3 regions of the Heyndrickxia sp. FSL W8-0496 genome follow, and region 2 is predicted to be linked to each of the others. Evidence: riboswitches for the same ligand, from Rfam matches in the RefSeq annotation. Region 2 holds a riboswitch; each other region holds the start of a gene.
The links. A riboswitch is a leader RNA that binds a small molecule or an ion and turns the genes downstream of it on or off. The one in region 2 is predicted to bind thiamine pyrophosphate.
Positions count from the first base shown of each region.

Region 1: another riboswitch for thiamine pyrophosphate. It lies ahead of tenA (thiaminase II); the one in region 2 lies ahead of thiT (energy-coupled thiamine transporter ThiT).
Region 3: another riboswitch for thiamine pyrophosphate. It lies ahead of thiW (energy coupling factor transporter S component ThiW); the one in region 2 lies ahead of thiT (energy-coupled thiamine transporter ThiT).

Region 1 is NZ_JBBOXX010000001.1:2,950,446-2,954,722, reverse strand. Features, by position in the region: gene NST63_RS14975 (LLM class flavin-dependent oxidoreductase) at 1-392, opposite strand, end outside; gene NST63_RS14970 (tetratricopeptide repeat protein) at 480-1,862, opposite strand; TPP riboswitch at 2,075-2,183, shown strand; gene tenA (thiaminase II) at 2,262-2,921, shown strand; gene NST63_RS14960 (Nif3-like dinuclear metal center hexameric protein) at 2,984-3,751, shown strand; gene NST63_RS14955 (MFS transporter) at 3,797-4,277, opposite strand, start outside.
Region 2 is NZ_JBBOXX010000001.1:2,278,655-2,282,931, reverse strand. Features, by position in the region: gene NST63_RS11505 (FAD-dependent oxidoreductase) at 1-1,059, opposite strand, end outside; gene NST63_RS11500 (hypothetical protein) at 1,214-1,408, shown strand; gene thiT (energy-coupled thiamine transporter ThiT) at 1,584-2,156, opposite strand; TPP riboswitch at 2,240-2,343, opposite strand; gene NST63_RS11490 (ABC-F family ATP-binding cassette domain-containing protein) at 2,503-4,122, shown strand.
Region 3 is NZ_JBBOXX010000001.1:2,721,868-2,726,144, reverse strand. Features, by position in the region: gene NST63_RS13735 (DNA-3-methyladenine glycosylase family protein) at 106-750, opposite strand; TPP riboswitch at 1,265-1,367, shown strand; TPP riboswitch at 1,442-1,548, shown strand; gene thiW (energy coupling factor transporter S component ThiW) at 1,723-2,244, shown strand; gene thiD (bifunctional hydroxymethylpyrimidine kinase/phosphomethylpyrimidine kinase) at 2,213-3,049, shown strand; gene thiM (hydroxyethylthiazole kinase) at 3,042-3,845, shown strand; gene thiE (thiamine phosphate synthase) at 3,835-4,277, shown strand, end outside.

The DNA.
Region 1 (4,277 bases), 670 kb from region 2:
CTTCTTAAAGCGTGAGCAGTTAACTGGTCAGTACCAGGAGCTCTGCCTAATCCTAAATCGATCCTACCTGGAAAAAGGGATTCTAATGTCCCGAATTGCTCAGCAATTACTAATGGTGCATGATTGGGAAGCATGATCCCTCCTGAACCTACACGAATATGTTTAGTTCCTGCCGCTACATGTCCTATAACAAGAGAAGTAGCGGAGCTTGCTATCCCAGGCATATTATGATGCTCTGCCAACCAGTAACGAGTAAACCCCCATTTCTCTGCATGTTTTGCTAAATCTAATGTATTTATCAATGACTGCGAAGCAGTACTTCCTTGGACAATTGGAGAAAGGTCAAGCACAGAATAACGAATTTCATTTATTTTTTTTGAATGATTAACCATAGATTCATCTTCTTTCTTTTTTCGGTAAATACGTAATTTCATTCTAACAGTCAATCAGCATGTTACAAAATGAAATGCATTTTTTCTCTAAGCTCTTTTTTGCATATCTATATATAATTGTGTGTAGGCTTGATGCTCTTGATTCATTCCAATTTCGTTATATAGCTTTGCTAGCCATTTAACAGGTTTCGGATCATAAGCTTTTAGTTCCATTTCCCAGCTAAAACAATCAATTGCTTGATCATATTGTCCAAATTCATAAAATAATTGGCCGAGTAATAATTGTTGATCAGGATCGTTTGAAAGCTTCTGCATTTGCTCGATTTTTTTCAAGATGGGTATTGCAGGAATACAGCCTTTTAGTGGTTCAAGGTATTCAATAATGGAATCAAGATTCTGTTCTTTTAGAAGTAAAGTAATGGATTGGTGAAGAAAAATTTTAGCTTTTTCAGGATTTATATGAAACAGTGGTGCTAGGATTGAATCTATTTGTTCGGATTGAAAATACCTAGGATTTAGATTCACTTCATTTAGTATCTCTTCAAAAGCTTGGGCTTGTGAGGTAGTTAGGGAAAGTTTGCTGCGAATTAATAGTTGAATCAGCTTCTCTGCATCTTTATTTTCTATATATAAATCTAATAGATCATTAATTAATTCTGGAATGTGCTGCTCTTTTTGGATTAAATCCTCTAATACGGAGATTACATCTTCTTTCGGTAAATGTATCTGAATGAATTGGAGAAGGGATGGATAATTTTCCACATTAATAGTTTGTAGATAAAATCCGATTAAGTCCATCCATCTAGATTGATGTTTTAATAATTGCTCTAGCCTTTGATATTCCTGTTTATTTTCTTTCAATTGAAAAAGTCGATTTTCCATGTAGAGTGGATCTTTATCGATTAATACATCTGCTAATTGATCATATAGCTTGCTATATTTGATAAAATTTAAGTCACTTGCAATACCTTTTACCCAGCTCTCATTTGGGCAAAAATCCATCAGGATGCGAAGAATACGATAACTTGAAAACATTTTGCCATTGCGACGGTAATCATAAAAGATCGTTTGTATGTAGGAAAAAATGGTCTTCTTCGAAATAAATGATTCAAAAAAGGTTGTAAGAAAGGCAACTTCTTGTGGAGTAAAAAGATTTTCGGCTTTTTTAATTAGTTGTTGAAAGGAATACTTCTTAAATGGATGTTCTAGTGTGATGGAAGAAAAGACTAGTGGGTGATTAGGTGGTAAGATTAGACCTTTAGTTAATGCTTCACTAATAAAAGATTTTCGTTTGAGTTTGGAGGGTTTAACGTAAGTTATATAGTGATTTTTATAGAAGAAAAGATAGTAAACATGTTTTTCGTTATCCATGGCTTCAATGATTTTACTTTGTAAATATATAGCCATCTGTGTGATACGAAGTTCAATAATTTGGTTTTTCTTTGATATCTGAATAGTTTGTTGGCTCATAGGAATCCTCCTCATTTTATGTCCGGTATCATTATATCATAAAAATTAAGAAGAATAATATGTTGGAAAGAGAAGATTGGAGCTGAGTAGGATGTTTGGGCGATTATCTACAAGTAAACTCTATAATTTTCCATTGAAATTATATTATAGGTAGGGAAAATCCCTTGAATAATATTTTTTGTATGTTAGGATGATTATGACAATAAGATAATAATGACCACTAGGGGAGCCTTTATTAAGGGCTGAGATTAAAGTTCAACTTTAAGACCCTTTGAACCTGATCTAGTTGATACTAGCGGAGGGAAGTGGAGCAGAATGATATATTTCCATCTTTATTCTGTTTTCTAACCACTTCCCAGTATGATAGTGGTTTTTTATTTTTGGAAAGGATGAGGGAGTATGTCGTTTGCAAAGGAATGCCGAAAGGAAGCGAAAAAATGGTGGGATGCAAGTCTTCAACATCCATTTGTACAAGGAATAGGTAATGGCAAATTAGAAATAGAAAAATTCCGTTTTTATGTTTTACAGGATTCCTATTACTTATCTAATTTTGCTAGAGTTCAATCATATGGTGCAGCTGTATCAAGGGATTTATATACAACAAATCGGATGGCTAATCATGCACAAGGTACATACGAAGCTGAAATGTCTTTACATCGTAAATTTTCTGCTCTACTCGAAATATCAGAGGAAGAAAGAAAAGCCTTTAAACCCGCACCAACAGCATATGCTTATACCTCTCATATGTATCGAGCTGTTCAAAGCGGGAAATTGGGTTATATAATCGCAGCTATTTTACCTTGTTATTGGTTGTACTTAGATATAGGAAGTTATTTGAAGGATTGTCAACCAGATGAAATGATTTACCAAGAATGGATAGCCGCTTATAACGGTGATTGGTTCAGGGAGCTTGTAACCGAGCAAATACAACGAATAGATGAACTCGCTGAAGCATCTTCAGAAGAAGAACAATCCGAAATGAAAGAATTCTTTTGGAGGAGTGCGTATTATGAATATTGCTTTTGGGAAATGGCTTATACAATGGAGACTTGGAAGTAAAGGGACGGTTCTAGTGCTTCTTCGAAGCACTAGAACCGTCCCCGTTGAGGGGGATAGAACTAATGAAATTAGAACAATTTCAAATGCAGATTAAGGATTTATTTGGTGAGGAATTAGTAAAACATGAAGATGATGAGTATGGATTTACTTCTATTTCCAAAACATCATTTTCAAAAATTGGTTACGCAACAAATTTAACTTTAGAAACGATCCAAGAAGCTGCACTGAATCATGTTGATTTAATGATTACTCATCATGATGCATGGGACTTTTTGTATGGTATGAAAGATCAGTGTATGAAGAAGCTTGAAGAAAATAATATTACTCATTTCTTTATTCATGCACCACTTGACTACATTGAGTTTGGGACATGTACATCGTTAATGAATATTCTTGAGGTAGATGTGATTAAACAGTACTCTCACTATGAAAATGGAAATGAGTTCCCTTCTATAGGATTATTTAATCATCCTATTTCATTTACAAACCTTGTTAAACTGATGTCTGAAAAATTAAACGAACCAGTGAGTGCATGGAAAAATAATGATCAAATGATTAAAACAATTGCTGTTTTAACAGGTGCTGGTGATTCTACAAAAGTAATAAAACGTGCCTTAGATGCGGGATGCGATACATACATCACTGGAGAAGCAACACTATATGCAATCCAATATGCCAAGTTTGCCAGGATCAATCTAATCGCAGGAAGTCATACATTTACCGAAATCTTTGGAATCGAAAGCTTAGCGAAAAAATTAAAAGTCCTAAATCCCCAAATTGAAATTATTCGATTGGAAGAGGAACATTTTGAAGCAAAGGGACGGTTCTAATGCTTCTTCGAAGCACTAGAACCGTCCCCATGTTTTCCGATGTTTTCAAGAAACAGTTGATGTTTCTCTAGTGATTGCCGGTCTAGTTAAAGAAAAGATTGCACATAGTAAGGCGATAATGACAACAGCACTTCCAACCCAGGCTGTACTTGTTACCGATCCGGTTTTGTTTAATACAATTCCTCCTATTGCAGATCCAAGTGAAATGCCAATCTGTAAGGCTGAGTTATTAAAGCTTTGCTGTATATCGGAGGTTTCCGGGTCGGTTTGTATCAAATAGCTTTGCTGAGGTGGTGACAGACTCCAACTTAATGCTCCCCATATCATCATTATAGGAATGAATAAAACAAGAGAAAAAGTTGTAAAAGGTAATAAGCATAGTACAATGGCAAATGTGCTAATGACTAGAATAATGCATTTCTTCGCACCTATCCTATCCGATAGAGTTCCACCTATAGCCCCACCACAGACGGCTGCAATTCCAAATACAAAATAACAAATACTAATCCAATAGGAATTCAGATGC
Region 2 (4,277 bases):
GTGATTGCTTGTAATTCGACCAATATATGGTACTTTGTCTAGAGTCGTTAAATCTTGAGCAGACCAACGAAATAAGAAATCCTTGATTCCAAAGGTCGTTTGTGCATATTCTTCAATAGCCTCGTAATGCTGAATGGTAGGAATCCCTTGGCCTGTCTTATGATTTTCACCGCCTACCAACAGAACATTCTCCCCCTGATAATTCATACGGCGAAAAGATCTTGTTGGCTGTTCAGCATTAATATACATACCAGGTGGAGGGTCTTTTTCTGTTTTCACAGCAATAAGATAAGATCTTTCAGCATACATTCTTGTTGGATAAAACCCGAGACCGTCGTAAAACGGAAAATGAGAGCATGCACATACATATTTACATTTTACCTTTGGTCCACCTCTCGTGATAACAATAGGATATTCTGCATAATCTACATCTGTAGCTGTTGTATGCTCGAATATTAGTCCTCCAGATTGCTGGATATACTCAATAAGCGGTTTTAAATATTTTATTGGATGAAATTGAGCCTGGCTTCTCATCACTAATGCAGCTTTCACGGAATAATCAATAGGCAATTGTTCAACCAATTCACCATTAATCCCTAATTCCTTATACGCTTGCTCCTCTGTTTTCAATTTTGGTACATATTCATCACTATTTGTAAAAATATAGGCATCTTCTTCACTAAAGTCACATTCAATTCCATGTTCTTTAATAGTTTCTTTAATAAATTGTATGGCTTCCGTACTCGCCTCATAATAAAGTCTTGCCTGTTCTTTTCCTAGATTTTGAATTAATTCATCATAGATTAAACCATGCTGTGCTGTGACTTTTGCAGTTGTATGACCTGTCGTTCCATTCAACAATTCTCCAGCTTCGATAATGGCTACCTTTAACCCTTCCTTTGTTAAAAGATAACCAGTGGTGATACCAGTAATACCGCCTCCTACAATTGCTACATCTACCTCGATATCCTCTAGCAACTCGGAATAACCAGGAATATCCATCCCCTGTTTCCATATTGGTTCAGGAAATTGTGGCATTTTCACTTCTTCGTTTGGCATCTAATCTTCCTCCAAATGCAATTATATACTTTCTATTTTTAACCAAAGGAAGAAATTTCATGTATTCTTTTTTATCGCCACGATTGAATTTTTACATATATTAAGTAAATAATACTCAAAGCTACTTACTAAACAGAAAGGTGAATTAAACTTAATGACTGAATCATATGAAGACAAAAGATTAACAGATGCACCAAAGCAGCCAAAAATAACGATAAATACAGCAATGAGTACTAATAACCAAAAAAAATATTATCCTGGTCATTCAGTGGCTGATCATAAACAATTAGAAGAGGCAAATACCAACATAGCTGGAGACGAAATAAAGCAACAGAATGAAAATTTATAAATGAGATATGTACACATATAAAAAAGACGCTTTGATTTTTGTGCTATCCAAAGCGTCCCTACGTATTTCATAGATTATTGTTATTGCAAGTAACAGCAAAAAATCAATTGGATAAATCCACCCCGATATACAATATAAGTAGAATTTTAGAAAATTGATTTTTGATTATGCTTAATTAAGCAAATCTTTTAACAAGTCTTGGGCTCATCGTAATGATGATACTCAAAATAATTGCACATAAAAGACCTGATAGAAGCATTGTTGTTCCATTAGCAATTAATGAATATATGAATGGCGATTGCCCTTCTGGTGCAAATTTTCCCCAAAAAATCATCCCAGCTAGGAAATGCCAAAAATAACGACCAATGCTGCCAATAAATGTTGCAACCACAACTAAGAAAATCGTCTTTCCTTTATTACCCTCATGGATATTCGCTTGAATGAATGACCTAAATAAACCTGCTACACCAATAAAAGAAAAGGCAATAAAAAATTCTATGAACCCTTGAACGGGAGTTAATATATCATCTGCTGCATCTCCCAAAACAATTTGAAGTAATCCCCATAACAATCCCCCGACAAAGCTTGCTTTCACACCCCATCGAAAAGCAAGAATGAAAATAGGAACCATTGCAAAGGAAACTGAAATCGCTGAGCTTAGTTTTATAGATGGTAATAAATCTAACACAAACGCAAAAGCAGCACATAATGAAATCTCGATCAAAGTTAGCAAACTAAATTTTTTCATAATAAAATCCCCCTCTATAGTGTTTTTAAAGAAACGCACCGCAAAAGGGGGAATAAACGATTGCATATTGTAAAAAAAGCAATCCCTTATTCAATCCACATCCCTACGCTAGTACTAACTAACAGGTTCAAAGGGTCAGAACAAATATGTTCACTCTCAGCAAAAAAATGCTCCCCTTGTGGTAACGTTCATTAAATTTTCATTAACATTGTACAATAATTTTAATTATTATGAAAGTCATTTTTTTAGAGAAGTAACTGAATCCCTTTATATAACTGACTTTTCCCTTTTTTAATCAACTCATGGTATAATTAATAAGATATTATTCTTTTGGAGGTATTTGTCTTTGATTACTGTAAATAATGTAGGCTTACGATTCGGTGAACGTAAACTTTTTGAAGATATTAATATTAAGTTCACACCTGGAAACTGTTACGGCCTTATTGGTGCAAATGGTGCTGGGAAATCAACATTTCTTAAAATATTATCTGGTGAGCTTGAGCCTCAAACTGGTGATGTGCATATAACACCAGGCGAAAGACTTGCTATCTTAAAGCAAAACCACTTTGAATTTGAAGAAGAAGAAGTTTTAAAAGTTGTTATTATGGGACATTCACGTCTATTCGAAGTCATGCAAGAAAAAGATGCAATTTACATGAAAGCTGATTTCAGTGACGAAGATGGAATGAGAGCTGCGGAGCTTGAAGGAGAATTTGCGGAATTAAATGGTTGGGAAGCTGAGTCAGAAGCAGCAATCCTTTTAAAAGGACTCGGTATAGATGAAGAGCTTCATTCAAAAAAAATGGCAGAGTTAACAGGTGCAGAAAAGGTAAAAGTATTACTTGCACAAGCTCTTTTTGGGAAGCCTGATATTTTACTTCTAGATGAGCCAACTAACCATCTAGACTTAAAAGCAATACAGTGGTTAGAAGAATTTCTAATCAACTTTGAAAATACAGTGATTGTAGTATCGCATGATCGTCATTTCTTAAATAAAGTCTGTACACATATAGCAGATCTTGATTTCAGTAAGATTCAATTATATGTTGGAAATTATGATTTTTGGTATGAATCTAGCCAATTAGCACAAAAAATGGCCCAAGAAGCGAACAAGAAAAAGGAAGAAAAAATTAAGGAATTACAAAGCTTCATTGCCAGATTTAGTGCAAACGCATCTAAATCGAAACAAGCCACTTCACGTAAAAAGCTTTTAGACAAAATTACCTTGGACGATATCAGGCCATCTTCAAGGAAATATCCATATGTACATTTTACACCGGATCGTGAAATTGGAAATGATCTTCTCCGTGTAGAAGAACTATCAAAGACCATCGATGGTGTTAAGGTACTCGATAATATTAGTTTTACAATGAATAAAGATGATAAAATCGCATTAGTAGGTCATAATGAATTAGCAAAATCTACTTTATTTAAGATTTTGGCTGGAGAAATGGAACCCGATAGCGGAACATATAAATGGGGTGTCACAACCTCTCAATCATACTTCCCTAAAGATAACACAAGTTATTTTGAAAATGGCGAATTGACTTTAGTAGATTGGTTACGTCAGTACTCCCCTAATGATCAAAGTGAAAGCTTCTTAAGAGGATTTTTAGGAAGAATGCTTTTCTCTGGTGAAGAAGTGATGAAAAAGGCCAATGTTCTATCGGGTGGTGAAAAAGTTCGCTGCATGCTTTCAAAAATGATGCTTAGTGGAGCCAATGTTTTATTACTAGATGAGCCAACAAACCATCTTGATTTGGAATCCATTACAGCAGTTAATAATGGTTTAATACGTTTTAAAGGTTCTATGATTTTTGCATCACATGACCATCAATTTATTCAAACCATTGCCAATCGAATCATTGAAATTACACCAAATGGCATTATTGATAAAGAAATGACCTATGATGAATATCTAGAAAATGACGAAATTCAACATCAATTAAAAATGTTATATGCATAAAAACGATAAAGAGGTTGTCTAAAAGATTGGGTCTGACATCACTATACGATATCTAATAAGAATTTTGTTCTAAAAGATAACGTATTTATGTGAGGTCGGCCCCTTAAATAGACAGTCTTTTTTATTTTATAAATTTCACTGGGTAGTCCCGTTTA
Region 3 (4,277 bases), 440 kb from region 2:
TAGAAATAGGGTTGTCTGGTAGCAATATCTTTTCATCAGACAACCCTTTTTTATAATCAGTAAAAAGTGAGATCCATTGAAAATAATTATAAATAAATCGTAGATTTAATTAGATCTCAAGTATTCCTCAAATGAAGGATAGGAAACGACATATTCTTGGTTAACCACCTCCCATAAGTATAGCGAGGCAATCGATTGATAAGGTGCCCATGCTTTTCCTTTTTCTTCTAAAAGTTTTTTACCATCTGATTCTTTTGAAACTGAATAAAGCCATTTGACACCACGTTGGAGACCAATATCTAGTAGGGATAATACATCGAGTCTACCTAGTGAGAAGATGAGAAACATTTCCGCTGTCCAACGACCAATTCCTTTGACTTGTGTTAATTGTTGTATTACCGTTTCATTCCCCATGTATGAAAATTGTTCAAATAGTAGCTCCTTTTTAGTAATTTTTTCGGATAAATCTCGTATATACGAAATCTTTCGGTAGGATATACCTATCTCTCTTAACTGCTCATCTGATAATGCTAAAATAGTCTCCGGTGAGAGATTGGAATTCGTCAATTTTTTTAGCCGCTCATTTAAAACGGAAGCAACCTTTGCAGATAATTGCTGTCCGACTATTGATCGTAATAATGCTTGATAGGGATCATCACTTATTTTTATATTGAGCGGACCAATAAGTTTCATTAGTTGTTGTAAGATAGGATCGGCAGTTCCTAATTTTTGTAATATTATTTGGTTCAATCGAATCACTTCCCTAAATTTTTGATTAACTAGATATGAACTTCATCATTTTAGAATAATATTAACATTATTCAGTTATTTTTAAATCATATAAAAATATTTTTAGATGTAATTTAAGCTAAATTTATTATCAATAGGGGTGGAAAGGAGTTTGGTTACAACTAAAAAAAGAATAAGAGGCATTTTTTATACTCATTTACACATACCTCTAATGGGGCAAGGCATTCGTTCTAAATGTAAACAAAGTGATTGAGGATACAGAAGGACTGCTGTGCACTCTATAATAGAATTAAAAAATTATGGAAGGAAAAAATTATTTCATTACTGTTGAAAAAGCTAATATTCATGACAATGAATGAGATAGAAGGTTTGAATGAAGAGTAAAACAGAGAAAATGAAAATACGTAAAAAGATTGATACATTAGTCATGGATGTATAGTCTATTATTTTAACTTTCTAATGAAAATGATTGATTTTTATCCAGAATATGCTAAGATGGGTTTAATTAAATGAAATTGATCACTAGGGGAGTCTTTTAAGAAGACTGAGACAGAGGTTCTGGACCCTTTGAACTTGATCCAGTTGATGCTGGCGTAAGGAAGTGGCTGTATTTTTCGGTGCGATGAACCGTGAAAATCAGTCCGTCCTTATATCTAGGGCGGTTTTTTTATGCCTTATAACAATAAAATATAGATTCTGCTAGGGGAGCCGAGTTTGGCTGAGAGAGATCAAAGAAGATTGATACCCTTTAAACCTGATCCGGGTGATGCCGGCGTAGGGAAGCGGTCCAAACCTATTTTTTAGGTTGTCTTTTTATGGGATATAACCGCTTTCTTTTTAGGAAAGTGGTTTTTCTGTTGTGGAGAAAAAAGAATTTATCTTCGTTTTCAAAATTACAACGTTCTTGATTTGCCAGCTCTTATCGAAATTAAACAAATTTCGAAAGTTCTTAAGGGAAAGGGGGGTGATTCAATGTCTAAAACTAGAAAACTAACATTGACTTCAATAATTATTGCGATTACTACACTAACAAGTAATATCGTGTTTATTCCAGTAGGGTTTGCGAAAATTTTTCCTGTACAACATATGGCTAATGTTTTGACTGCTGTATTGCTTGGTCCGGTTTATTCCGTAGCACAGTCATTCATCGTTTCATTACTTCGAAATATGAATGGAACTGGTTCTATTTTTGCTTTCCCAGGGAGTATGATTGGTGCTTTTTTAGCAAGCTTTCTATTTTTAAAAACCAAAAAGCTTATATGGGCATTTATTGGAGAGGTAACTGGAACAGGGATTCTTGGTGCGCTCGCTGCCTATCCGATTGCAACTCTGCTTTTAGGGAATAAAGTTGCCTTATTCGGGTTTGTACCGTCTTTCATAATCAGTTCCTTAGGCGGTGCAATTATTGGCATGGTTTTTATCAAAATATTATTCAAAAACAAAATAATAGGGGGAATCATCTATGAAAACAGCTCTTACAATCGCAGGCTCTGATTCAGGTGGAGGAGCAGGAGTACAAGCCGATTTGAAAGCATTCTCTGCATTAGGTGTGTATGGAATGTCTGTTATTACAGCTGTTACAGCGCAAAATACTGTTGAGGTACGATCGGTTCAGATGCTGGATATTTCGATCATTCGTGATCAAATTGCAGCAATATTTGAGGATTTACCGGTGGATGCTGTGAAAATTGGCATGCTTGGATCAGCGGAAATTGTAAAAAATGTGGCTGAAGAACTCAACAAGTATAAACCAAAACAGATAATTCTAGACCCTGTAATGGTTTCAAAGGGAGGACATCATCTTTTATTGACGGATGCCATACAATCCTTAAAGGAAAAATTGCTTCCAGTGGTAACACTTGTAACTCCTAATATTCCAGAAGCGGAATGTTTAACTAATACTAAGATTGAAAATATTGAGGATATGTATCAAGCATGTAGAAATTTAAAAGAGCTTGGGGCAAAATCTGTCCTCCTAAAAGGAGGACATCTTGAAGGAGATCCGAATGATTTATTTTTCGATGGCATGCAATTCACATGGTTAAAAGGGAAACGAATTCATACGAAGAATGTTCATGGGACCGGCTGTACTTTATCCTCCGCAATTACAGCGTATATAGCAAAAGGATACTCTTTGCAGGAGGCTGTTAAAGCAGGTAAATCCTATATTACAAAAGCAATTCAATATAGCATTAATATTGGATCTGGTCATGGTCCTACCCATCATTTTTTTGATATTTATGAGAAAGCTGGATTAGTAGAAAAAGAGAGGAAAATAAGGGGGAGTTATAGTGAATAATATCAAAGAATTATTTAATAGAGTAAAAGAGTCGAAGCCACTTATTCATCATATTACGAATACAGTAACCATCAATGATTGTGCCAATGTGACACTTGCAATTGGGGGATCACCTGTAATGGCAACAGAAACGAATGAGATGGAAGAGATGATCCAGTTAGCAGATGCACTAGTGATAAACTTTGGAACCATTCATGAGCAGGTTTTTGAATCTATGATTCGTGCTGGCCGTGCTGCAAATCGTAAAGGGATACCTGTAATATTTGATCCTGTTGGTGTAGGTGCAACTTCTTTTCGAACAAGTAAATCACAGATTCTATTAGATCAGGTCAAAATGGATATCATACGTGGGAATGTAAGTGAGCTTCATGCGTTAATTGGTGGAAGTAGTCAAACGAAAGGAGTAGATGCAGGTGAAGTTTCAGTTTCTCCGATAGAAATAGCGAATCGTGCAGCGGAAAAATATAAGTGTTCAATTGGGATAAGTGGCAAGGAAGATGTCATTTCAGATGGAAAACGAACATTCATCCTGCAAAATGGTGATGAAATATTAACAAAAATAACAGGTACTGGCTGTATGTCAGGTTCCATCATTGCAAGTTTTGCTGCAGTAAGTGAAGACCCTTTAAATGCTACGATGGTTGGAATGTCTGTCATGTCAATAGCGGGTCAAAGGGCAAAACAACATCTGAAACTGAATGAAGGTCTAGGAACATTTAAAGCAAAACTTATAGACGAAATTGATCTGATGAATGCTGAAACATTTAATCTTGAGGTGAGAATACATGAATATTGATTATCAACTGTATCTTGTTACAGATGAACAAACGTCCGAAGAGGAATTGCTTCCTATTGTTGAAAAAGCGGTGCTAGGTGGAGTCACTGCTGTGCAACTTCGAGAAAAACACTCAGAAGGAAAAATCTTTTTTGAAAAGGCAATAAAACTTAAACAACTTCTAGCAAAATTTGATGTTCCATTAATCATTAACGATCGTGTGGACATCGCATTGGCAGTCAATGCAGAAGGAATACATATTGGACAAAAAGATCTCCCCTTAGTGGAAGTGAAAAAAATAATACCCAACTCAATGATTGTCGGTGTTTCTGTTCAAACTGAGGAACAAGCATTGGTTGCACAAAAGGAAGGGGCTGATTATATCGGTGTTGGTACTGTTTTTCCGACAACTACAAAACCTGATGCGATCACTATGTCTTTTGCGACTTTAAG